DNA from 3 places in the Lysinibacillus sp. FSL K6-0057 genome. Region 3 is predicted to be linked to each of the others. Evidence: riboswitches for the same ligand, from Rfam matches in the RefSeq annotation. Region 3 holds a riboswitch; each other region holds the start of a gene.
What was found. Region 3 has a riboswitch for S-adenosylmethionine ahead of metA (homoserine O-succinyltransferase). Riboswitches for the same ligand answer to the same signal wherever they lie in the genome.
Positions count from the first base shown of each region.

Region 1: it holds a riboswitch for S-adenosylmethionine, as region 3 does, so the genes downstream of both, MHB40_RS22335 (bifunctional homocysteine S-methyltransferase/methylenetetrahydrofolate reductase) here and metA (homoserine O-succinyltransferase) in region 3, are expected to answer to the same signal.
Region 2: it holds a riboswitch for S-adenosylmethionine, as region 3 does, so the genes downstream of both, MHB40_RS23725 (cyclase family protein) here and metA (homoserine O-succinyltransferase) in region 3, are expected to answer to the same signal.

Region 1 covers NZ_CP152047.1:4,465,616-4,469,162, forward strand. The annotation lists gene MHB40_RS22335 (bifunctional homocysteine S-methyltransferase/methylenetetrahydrofolate reductase) at 1-1,332, opposite strand, end outside; SAM riboswitch class I at 1,422-1,522, opposite strand; gene MHB40_RS22340 (protoporphyrinogen oxidase) at 1,622-3,016, opposite strand.
Region 2 covers NZ_CP152047.1:4,742,666-4,746,212, reverse strand. The annotation lists gene MHB40_RS23735 (Cof-type HAD-IIB family hydrolase) at 1-468, shown strand, start outside; gene MHB40_RS23730 (DedA family protein) at 540-1,136, shown strand; gene MHB40_RS23725 (cyclase family protein) at 1,167-1,904, opposite strand; SAM riboswitch class I at 1,994-2,100, opposite strand; gene MHB40_RS23720 (hypothetical protein) at 2,197-2,595, opposite strand; gene MHB40_RS23715 (helix-turn-helix domain-containing protein) at 2,722-3,547, opposite strand, start outside.
Region 3 covers NZ_CP152047.1:2,646,091-2,649,637, forward strand. The annotation lists gene MHB40_RS12965 (endospore germination permease) at 1-94, shown strand, start outside; gene metA (homoserine O-succinyltransferase) at 135-1,070, opposite strand; SAM riboswitch class I at 1,196-1,307, opposite strand; gene MHB40_RS12975 (nucleotide excision repair endonuclease) at 1,511-1,882, shown strand; gene MHB40_RS12980 (hypothetical protein) at 1,935-2,321, opposite strand; gene MHB40_RS12985 (helix-turn-helix domain-containing protein) at 2,345-3,127, opposite strand; gene MHB40_RS12990 (TSUP family transporter) at 3,254-3,547, shown strand, end outside.

The DNA of each region.
Region 1 (3,547 bases), 1.8 Mb from region 3:
TAACTGCTTAATTAATTGGATTAACTCCATTGAAGATACATCATAAACACTTGTCGCACCTGGGAAATCTCCAACTTTTGTTGGATCACCTGTAACGGCCAACACATCATGAATACCTAAAGCATTTAATCCCATTAAATGCGATTGTAGACCAATTAAGTTACGGTCTCGACATGTAATATGTGTTAGTGGGCGTACACCATGTGTACTCTTTAACAATGCTCCCATTGCAATATTGCTAATACGTGGAGAGGCCAGTGAATTGTCTGCCATCATGACTACATCTGCACCTGCATCATACAGTTGCTTTGCTCCTTCAAGGAACCCATCAATCTCTAAATGTCTAGGTGTATCCAATTCTACTATGACAGAGCGTTCACGTTTTACTTTTTCATGAAGAGGCTCATACTTTGGTGGCTCTGCTTCACGAACAATCTCAATCTTTTCAGGTTTCGCATGCTTTTCCTGAACCGGTGATAACTCTTCTAAATACTTCTTTGCTGCTGCAATATGTTTCGGTGTCGTACCACAGCAGCCCCCTATTAAGCGTACGCCTTGATCACGTAATTCGACAGCCGCTCGACCAAAATAATCCGATTCTGATTCATAAACGACACGTCCATCTTCTAAGTCAAGAAGTGAGGCATTCGGATAGGCAGACATAAATGCCTTGTTAGGAAGTTCTACACCTTCAAATGCTTGAATCGTATGATGTGGACCTAGTCGACAATTGACACCCACGATATCTGCACCGAGTGTTTCTAGCTCATGCAGGGCATTATTTAAAGACATTCCATTTTGTAAAACACCAGGCTCATGCATAGATACTTGTGCAATAATCGGTAAATTTGTTTTGGCACGTAGCATCTTTAAGGTTGCAGTTAATTCTTCAAAATCATAATAGGTTTCAAGTAAAAGGCCGTCTGGATTTCCTGCAAGTAAAACATTTGCCTGTTCTTCAACTGTCGCTAATATTTCATCTAATGTTGCATCACTTTTACGAATTCCTCGAATACCTCCAATTGTCCCTAAGACAAATTGACCGCCATCTGCCGCTGCTCGTTTTGCAATGGTAATAGCCGCTTCATTAAATTGTTGGACCCGTGATTCTAATCCATAGCGAGCTAATTTAATGGCATTTGCACCGTACGTATTCGTTTGAATGATGTCAGCACCAGCTGCAATATATTCTCTATGAATCTTTTCAATTAACTCAGGTCTCTGAACATTCATTTCCTCATGGCAATACTCCAATCCATAGCCATATAGCACTGTGCCTATTGCACCGTCTGCTGTCAATACATGCGTTTTTAACCTTTCAAGCAATCCCATAAAACTAGCCTCTCTTCCTATGTCTCTATATAATAAAAAGCCTTCTTTCATAAAAAAAGAAGGCTTTAACGATTCATCATTGTTGTTCCTTCTCATCTTCGACTCAACGGTCTTCTGGATTTAGCACCTGACAATAAAGTTGGTTGCTGAAGCTTCAATGGGCCAGTCCCTCTGCTTCTCTTGATAAGAATTAAGTATGAATTTTTTAAATAATTAAAAGAATCATATCGTTTACTGACGAATGAGTCAAGACTATTTCACATAACAAAGTTTTTTTCCACTTAAAACCTTAGAAATTGGCAAGTTCCTTCGCAAGCTCTTCACCAATTTTTTTCCCGTTTTGAATGCAAGCACCGATACCTACGCCAAAATATGAGCACCCAGCAATCGATAAATGTGGATACTTTTCATGTAATTCCTGTAGTAATCCTTGTAACGCTTCACGATGAGCTAGATCATATTTAGGCATTTGATCAATCCATTTTGTTACATTCACAACTGTTGGCTGTTCCTCAATTCCTAGGCTTTTCCTCACGTCTTCTAAAGCTACAGCTGCCAATTCTTCATCCGTCATGGCACGTAGTTGCTCATAGGCTGGATTGATGCTCTTATAAAAGAGTCGTACAAGTAATTTATGTTCTTTCGATGTATGCTTCCATTTACGACTCGTCCAGGTTGCTGCATTACAAGTAACATCCGAATTATGCGAAACAATATAGCCCGTTCCATCTGCTGGCAATCTAGAGTCTGGCACATCAAAGCCTAAATAGATGGTAATGGCTGACGCTGTCGTAAATTGGTCAAAATAGCGGTTTAAAGATTCATCCTGTAGTAGATTTTGAACAGCATCATTCGGTAATGCTAAAACGACATAATCTGACTCAATATTTTCACCATTAGCTAAGGAAATTGTGTAGTTTTTATCTTGTTTTTGAACATTTAGAGTAGTAACGCCCTTGATGATTTCTACATCTGATAATGTTTGTTCAAGTCGATCAATTAAAGAAGATAAACCATTTTTAAAGGATATAAATTTTTTGTTCGCTGCTTTAACAAATTGCTCACGATTCGCATCAAATCCTTTAATAATACTTCCATAATTATTCTTATAATCAATTAAATACGGTAAAGTAGAGCCAATGGAAAGCTGATGTAAATCTCCTGAATAAACACCTGCAAGTACTGGTGCAATTTGATTTTTCACCAGTTCCTCCCCTAAATAGTAAGTTAAAAATTCTCCTATTGAACTTTCCTTTGTGAAGCCGTTGTTAGGTAATGTCAAATCCTTTAACGCTTCTTTTTTTCCTTGCTCTGAAATAAGTGTACTTTCTTCTAAGGATGCCAAACTCATCGGTATACCAAATGTTGAATCTGTTGGTATAGCGTGTAACTCATTATTCGTATAAATATAAGAAATACCTGTTTCGTTGTAAACTAGCTCCGCTTCAAAATCAAGCTCCTGTACGAGTTCCATAACGCCTTGATGACGGGCTACAATAGAATCAGCACCTGTTTCCATGATGAAACCTTGTTCATGTGCTGAATATAATTTGCCTCCTAAATATGTATTTTTTTCTACAAGCACTAGACGAACATCTAAATTATTCTCCTTCACTTGACGTTGTAAATAATGCATTGTACATAGTCCTGTAATTCCGCCGCCTAAAACAACAACTGTTTTCATAGTAACCGCCCCTATTTTTAGTTCTTTCTACAGTATAATCTTTTTTTCATTGAAAATTACGTTAAACCCTTTACAAATTTAGCAAAAATAGAGCTATTTCATCAGTGAAATAGCTCTCCTTAGTGTTGAAAAACAAAACAGTCAATTGAAAGGTAGAAATGGATTTCCGTTGCAGTCTACTTGCTTTCCTGTGGGCGAGCGCCGAATCGCTTCCTCCGCTACCGCTCCGTGCAGGGTTTCGCCTGTCTCGCTATCCCACGGGAGTCAAGTAGCCTTCCACTTCAACCCACTAACTTTTTAGCAAAGGTTTTCAAATAAAGTGAAGGTGCTCACTACTCTTTATGAAGAGGTGTTGTCACGCATCACTTCTCCACACTGAAAATAAGAGCTTATCCCCGCTAAGAATACAGATAATAGGCGATTTGATCGCTATGCTACTATGAAAAAAAGTAAAGACACTTTGCAGAATGGATGATTGGAGTGGAGCCAGCGTCACTCCTAGGGGATTTAGCGTCACAGAGGAGACCCTGG
Region 2 (3,547 bases), 2.1 Mb from region 3:
TTTTTTACAGAGCAACTGTCCATGAATAGCATACAAAGTCCAGTAGCTTTAAGAGCGATGCAAGAAACTTTATCTTTACGGGATTTTCCACTTGTAAATGAAACAATTGTAGATGAAGAGGTTTTTCTCATGTGTCTATATGCAGATGAGCTGGCTGAAAAAAGATATGCTAGCCAATTTTCGAATATATTTTTGCAGCGATGGCATCCTTATATTGTGAATGTATTACAGCAGGATGTTTCGAAGTCATTAGCTATTAAAGCGGTACTGGATTATTTTAACATTAGCCCTGAGAATGCCATTGCCTTTGGCGATGGGGATAATGATATTGACATGTTAGAGTATGTAGGGTTAGGGATTGCCATGGGAAATGGTAGCACAGCTCTAAAAAGTGCTGCCAATTTTGTTACAAAGAAATCTACTGATGGCGGTGTCAATTTTGCTTTACGTCAACTTCAAGTCATTTAGAGTGCTGAGGTTAGACTGTCATGAAACTTATATAGCAGGTCGATTTTAATAAATTTTAGGTGGGATGATTTATGGCACAACACGTGCAGTCTCTAATTGAACATTACGGATACTTTGGGATTATCGTAATTCTAATTGGAGGCATTGTTGGGTTGCCACTTCCTGATGAGGTCTTTTTAACTTATGTAGGCTATAGTGTTTACCGAGAAAGCCTTGAACACATTCCTGCCTTAGTCAGTGCAATGATTGGTGCAGTTGGAGGCATTACTTTAAGCTACTATATCGGTTATCGTTTTGGCTTACCGTTATTGCAGAAATATGGCCCTAAAATTCATATTACAGAGCAAAAAATTGATTTTACGAAAAAGATGTTTACAAAAATTGGACCTACCTTATTATTAATTGGCTATTTTATTCCTGGGGTACGTCATTTGACAGCATATATTGCAGCTATTAATAATTATCCTTATAGGAAGTTTGCGCTTTTTGCCTATACAGGTGCATTTATTTGGACGTTCACATTTATATCATTAGGAAAGATGCTTGGGGAGAAATGGCGATTTGTTGGATACTATTTAACCCATTATAGTATCTATCTCATCCTATTGTTTATTCTAGGAATGCTTATTGCTTACTTTTTATTCAAAAAAAGAAATGGACAAAAATAAAAGTCGGTATACGCTATACCGACTTTTATGTTATGGCAAAATAGCAAATGAGCGCACAGGGAAGCCTGATGCTTTTTCTGGCTTAGGTACGATATTGAAGATGATAGCACCCTTCGCAGGTAGCTTGTCCAAATTAGTCATTAACTCAATTTGATAGGTGTCTTGTTCAAGCACGAAATATTCGCCATCTAGCTTGCCATTTTTACGAAAATCAGCGGCAGAGTCCGTATCGAATGTTTCATGACCAATTGCGCTTACCTTGCGTTCTTTTAGTAAAAACTGTAAAGCCTCTAAACCCCAGCCAGGGATGTGGTTATGTCCTTCTGCATCCTTATTACTGAATGCCTCCTTATCTGGCCAGCGCTTACTCCAATCTGTACGTAATGCTACAAATGTTCCTGCTTCAATTTCTCCATGCTGGGCTTCAAAATCACGAATATCTTCAACACTTAATGAAAAGTCATGGTTGCTAGCAGCCTCTTGTGATTTATTAATGACGACAAGGGGAAGAACGAGTTCTTTTAGTTCTAATTCTTCTAAGTACCGAGTGTCTCGTACAAAATGAATAGGTGGGTCGATATGTGTGCCATATTGACCAGGGAACGTAAATTGTTGGGCAAAAAAACCATCCTCATGAGAGAATAATGTTTCAAATTTAGCGTCCTCAAACATAAAAAAATGTGGTGAATTAGGGCCGAATGTATGTGTTAAATCAACCCATTGTTTTGATTTTAATAATTGCAAAGCTTGTAAAAGTTCATTAGACATCAATTTCCCTGCTTTCTGTTGAAATTAGTGGTAAATAAAAGGAGTCCCCTTATAGAAGAGGACTCCTGCATTAACAACGGTAGTTCTTCTTCTCATCTTCAAGGCGGATCATTTTGCCAATTGGAATTAGCACCATACTGTTGAGCTGGTTGCTGAGACTTCATCGGGCCAATCCCTCCGTCTCTCTTGATAAGAAAAGTGATATAAGAATTTTCAGAAATAACAATACAAATACTTTAGCATAGTTTTTTATAGTTTACAAGTTCACTAGGGATACAAGGTTAAAGTTTTTTCACCAATTTAAATTTAAGGTTACTCCACAACAATCATGATCAATAAGACGTATTCTAAAACTATCTGGTGTATAGTTTGCTTCAAATTTCATCGTGATGCCTGTTGATGTGATTAATCTATCAACCTCTGTTTTATTTGAAAGCTGTGCAGCATTCATTAGATCATGTGCAAATTGTTGGGAGCTATCAATTTTATCCGTAAGTAATTGAGCTTGCTGCATCATCGCCTTTATCCGTGTAGCTGAAATTTTCAATTTATGTGTGTCGACAGGTGGAAAGGGATTAGTGGTCGGCATTGCTAAATGTTGAGGAATAGGTCTTACGGCAAGCTGATGGACGGATGGCGACGTTGGATAATGATAGGGATGAACAAAGTACGGATAAGGATTGTAATACAATGTAATTCCTCCTATCCTATAGCTGATATCTTATCTTATGTAGCCAAATGGCTTTCGGTGTTACTTTCAGTATCAAGTTTGTCCTAAAACATTGAAAAAGGAAGCTATAGTGGGCTTCCTTTTTGTTTAGCCTAGGATATTCAAGACATCATCAATTTTTTTACTATGTGATAAAATGCCATAATTCATCCATGTTAAAAAGTCTACTTCATAGACACATTTACTTTTAACTGCGGCTAGGTTTTTCCAAGTGGGCGTTTTTAAAATAGCACGTTCCTCATTTTCATAAATAGAATGTTGTTTATCAAATGTAATAAACAAGTGATCTGCGTCTAATTGCAGCAATTGATCAAACGTCAGTTGTGCTTTACGTTGATTGTGCGGAATACTCCATACCAGTGGATGTGGCATTAAACCTAAGTCACGATATAAAATGGGCCCCGTATAGCCACATTCAGGACCAGCGTATAGGGTAATGCCAATGGCTGAAATACGGAGAAATGCCACACTTTGCCCATAAACGGATTTGCTAAGAATTTCTTTTGCTTGCTGTACCTTATCCTCATATTGTAGGACCACGTCTTGCATCAAGGAGGTCTTTCCTGTTAAATCAGCAATTTTAAATAAAGTAGATTGCCAGTTCTCACCAGGATGTGAGATATGGCAGACAGGAGCTACCTCATTTAAATGATGAAAGGATTCCCAACGCTCCACACCAGAATCTAGCATAATTAAAGTTGGTTTATAGTGAAGAAGTCGATCCATTTCTCTATTTTGTACATCAATATCTGGCACTTCTTGGAGACCTAAATAGTCTTGTTTTCCCCATTTTGAATGACTGAATTGAGCAATTGGCGTAATCCCAAGGGCGACAAAGAAATCTTCTAAAAATGGTGCAAATACACGTAGATTGCTGCTTTGATTTCTTCGATATTGCCCTGGAGAGATGCCG
Region 3 (3,547 bases):
GTTGATTGTGGCAGTTATTCGAAATCGTAAATCTAAGGCTCAAAATACCGAAACACCCCAACAGGATACAACGAAGGAAAATCAAAAAGTCTAATTTCTTCTACGTTTAGAAAAGAAATTAGACTTTTTATTAATTAGATATGATATTCGATTTCATCTACAAAATCCCATTCGTATGGTGTTTCTTGGTAGACATAGTAGTTCAACCAGTTAGAGAATAATAAATGCGTATGGGCACGCCATGTATTCATCGGCTCTTGTTTCGGATCATCATTCGGGAAGTAATTCACAGGAACATCGATATCTATGCCCTTCGCCACATCACGGCTATATTCATCGGCTAGTGTTGTCGCATCATACTCCAGATGCCCCGTAATCATAATATTTTTATTATCTTTTGATTGTACGATGAATACCCCTGCATCCTCTGAATAGGATAATAATCGTAGGTCTGGATGATTGCGAACCTCGTCAATGGAAACAGATGTATAGCGAGAATGAGGCGCAGTAAATAAATCGCTAAAGCCGCGCACTAAATCCACCGTTAAATCTGTAATTACATGGGAATAGACGCCTGAGCATTTAGCAGCAAGCTCGACCTTTCCAATGCCATAATGGTGATACAATGCAGCCTGTGCCCCCCAACATATATGTAGCACGGATGTCACATTCTTTTTAGACCAATCCATAATTTCTGAAATTTCCTGCCAATAGTTGACATCTTCAAATGCCATTTTTTCTACAGGTGCCCCAGTAATAATCATGCCATCATAGCGTCGGTGACGAATTTGGTTGAACGTTGTGTAAAATAGCTGCAAATGAGATTTACTCACATTTTTCGACTCATGTGTGGCCGTATTTAAAAAGGTAATATTCACCTGCAGTGGTGTATTCCCTAATAAACGTAGTAATTGAAGCTCTGTTTTTTCTTTTTCAGGCATTAAATTTAGTATTAATATATTTAATGGACGGATTTGCTGTGTTTTCGCTCGATCCTCTTCCATGACGAAGATTTTTTCCTCACGTAAATGTTCTCCAGCTGGTAAATTTTTCGGAATATTAATTGGCATCTTGCTTTCCCCTCTCTATAATCACTCTCTTTTTTTAGCAAACCTTGCTTGCAAAGAATGCAACTAAATTAAAAAATCCTCCTCATTCCATACGAGATAGAATGAGAAGGATTTTTTCACGTCCACTCTTATCTCTCAAAGGAAAAAATCCTTTGCTGGAATTAGCACCTTTCTAACAATTGTTAGAGGTTGCTGAAGCGTCATCGGGCCAAATCCCTCAGCTTCTCTTGATAAGATTATTTAATTATCTTGAATTGTAACATGAACTAGTTAGAATATCAATAATTCATAGAATATTTTGTGATTCATGTGCATGTTCCTTGCTCATTTGATGTACACTAAGCTTGCTATATGTGGTGTTTCTACATTTAAAATTTATGGTAAACATGCCGTAATTATGTTACCATATACTTTTAGTAAGAGAGAGGAACGTGAATAGTTTGATTAAAATTGAATTTCCAAAACCAGATCTAGTAATCCGTCAACGTGAACAAGATTTAAAACCAGGTGATGTGGAAATCACACCTTACTTCGGTTTTATTGACTTCCATAAAATCACACGTGATAAAGGCGGCATTTTCTTATTCTATAATGACAAGAATGAGCTATTGTTTGTTGGGAAAGCACGTAAAATTCGTCAACGTATAAAAAAACATTTCGAGGACAATGTATCTCCGATGAAAAACCATCGTGATGAAGTGTTCAAAATTGAAGTCTATGAAGTAGAAGATCCAATGGAACGTGAAATTTACGAAACATATGCGATTAATACTTTCCGCTCTAAATACAATGTAGACAAAGTCTTTTATTAGACATCATGCAAAGAAACCGAAATCTCATCTAGAGGGATTTCGGTTTCTTTTTTCACATTATGGTCATGCGATTGATTGGTGTACTCTGGCCATTTATTCGCAAATCAATGGTATCAAGCTCAGGATTCTTGACGTTGATTTGAAAAACATAGGGCTGAGCCTCTTTCCTTTGCTCGCTGCCTTCTTCTAGCTGGATGATAAGCCTATTTCCCTCAGCCGTAATACTTGCCAACACATTCCCCTTTGAATAATAGACGAGGTAATATGAAGCATTATTTTCATGCAATAGTTGTATTCTGTCATTAGAAACAATATTTTTTTGGATATTGTCGGGGACAACAGTTAGCTCATGAATCGCTAGTGGATCAGCAGCTGGTGTAGCGTTACATGCTCCTAACATTAGTAAACTCATTAAACCTAGCAACACGATCTTTTTCACGTTACTCCCCTTCCCTTATACGACTATTCCAAGAAGAAAGCTTTTCGCTCCTTAGCAATCCAGTCTTCTAACTCCTGATCATCCCGTTTTACCAGACGATTGATGAGCACATCATGCCAAATATAATCCTCTAATAAATAAATATGGACAGGATCATTGGTGATAAAAGCCGTCTCTTGCGTGGATGGAGAGTGACCATAAATCATTTCCTGACCATCTATCGATAAGATAAACCAATGCGGTGTAGACGGTTTTTTTGTATAGTGTGTGGCTCTATGCTGGTCAATCGAGGCTAAATGCTCCCCCACATACAAGGTAATGCCATGGACAGGAACATGCTGGGCCACCTCTTGCAACTCTTCTCGTAGCGCATCATACATATCCTCCCACATTGACAGCATCACCTTTTTCTTCGCTTTCTTTAGAAGTGACTGACAATAGTTAATGATGGATTCCTTGCCCTTTAGCATGACCACTTTAGGCTCCGCTTCTTGCACTTTTTCCTCTAGTTTCTCTAATTTCCCTCGCATAGATGTAAAATTTGACTCCCAGCGTTGTTGCATTTGCTGTAAAAACACAGACACTGGCATTGCCGCATAGGTTGTTTGTTCTGCGGTCTCTTCTTTTAACACAATGCCCTTATCTACAAGAATATTTAAAATATCATACACTCTTGCACGTGGTATGCCAGAATTTTTACTAACCTGATAGGCACTGACATGACTTTGCTGAACAAGTGCCGTATAGGCCTTTGCTTCATATTCTGTAAAACCCATTTCTTTCAACTGGGCGATTAATTCCTCCATGTAATCCCTCCATTATCTTTATTATAGGCTACTTTTGTGAAGATTTGCCAATGAAAAAATGAGGGTTTACAGCGCAAATAAAATTAGTTACTATTTCAGTAGTAACTAATTTAAAAGAGGTGTAATATGTTTTTTGAAGTCGATGTACATATTCTTATACTGTTAATTTCATTTGGATTTCTGGCGGCTTTTGTCGACTCAGTAGTGGGAGGAGGCGGTTTAATTTCATTACCTGCTTTACTGTTTGTTGGCCTAAATCCAGCCGCAGCTGTTGCAACGAATAAACTAGCAGGAGCAATGGGCTCGCTCACATCCTCGATTTCCTTCTACCGTTCTGGCCAGCTGGACATTCGCTCTGTCCTCAAATATTTTCCTCTAGCATTTATTGGATCTTTAGGTGGTGCATGGACTGTACATCTA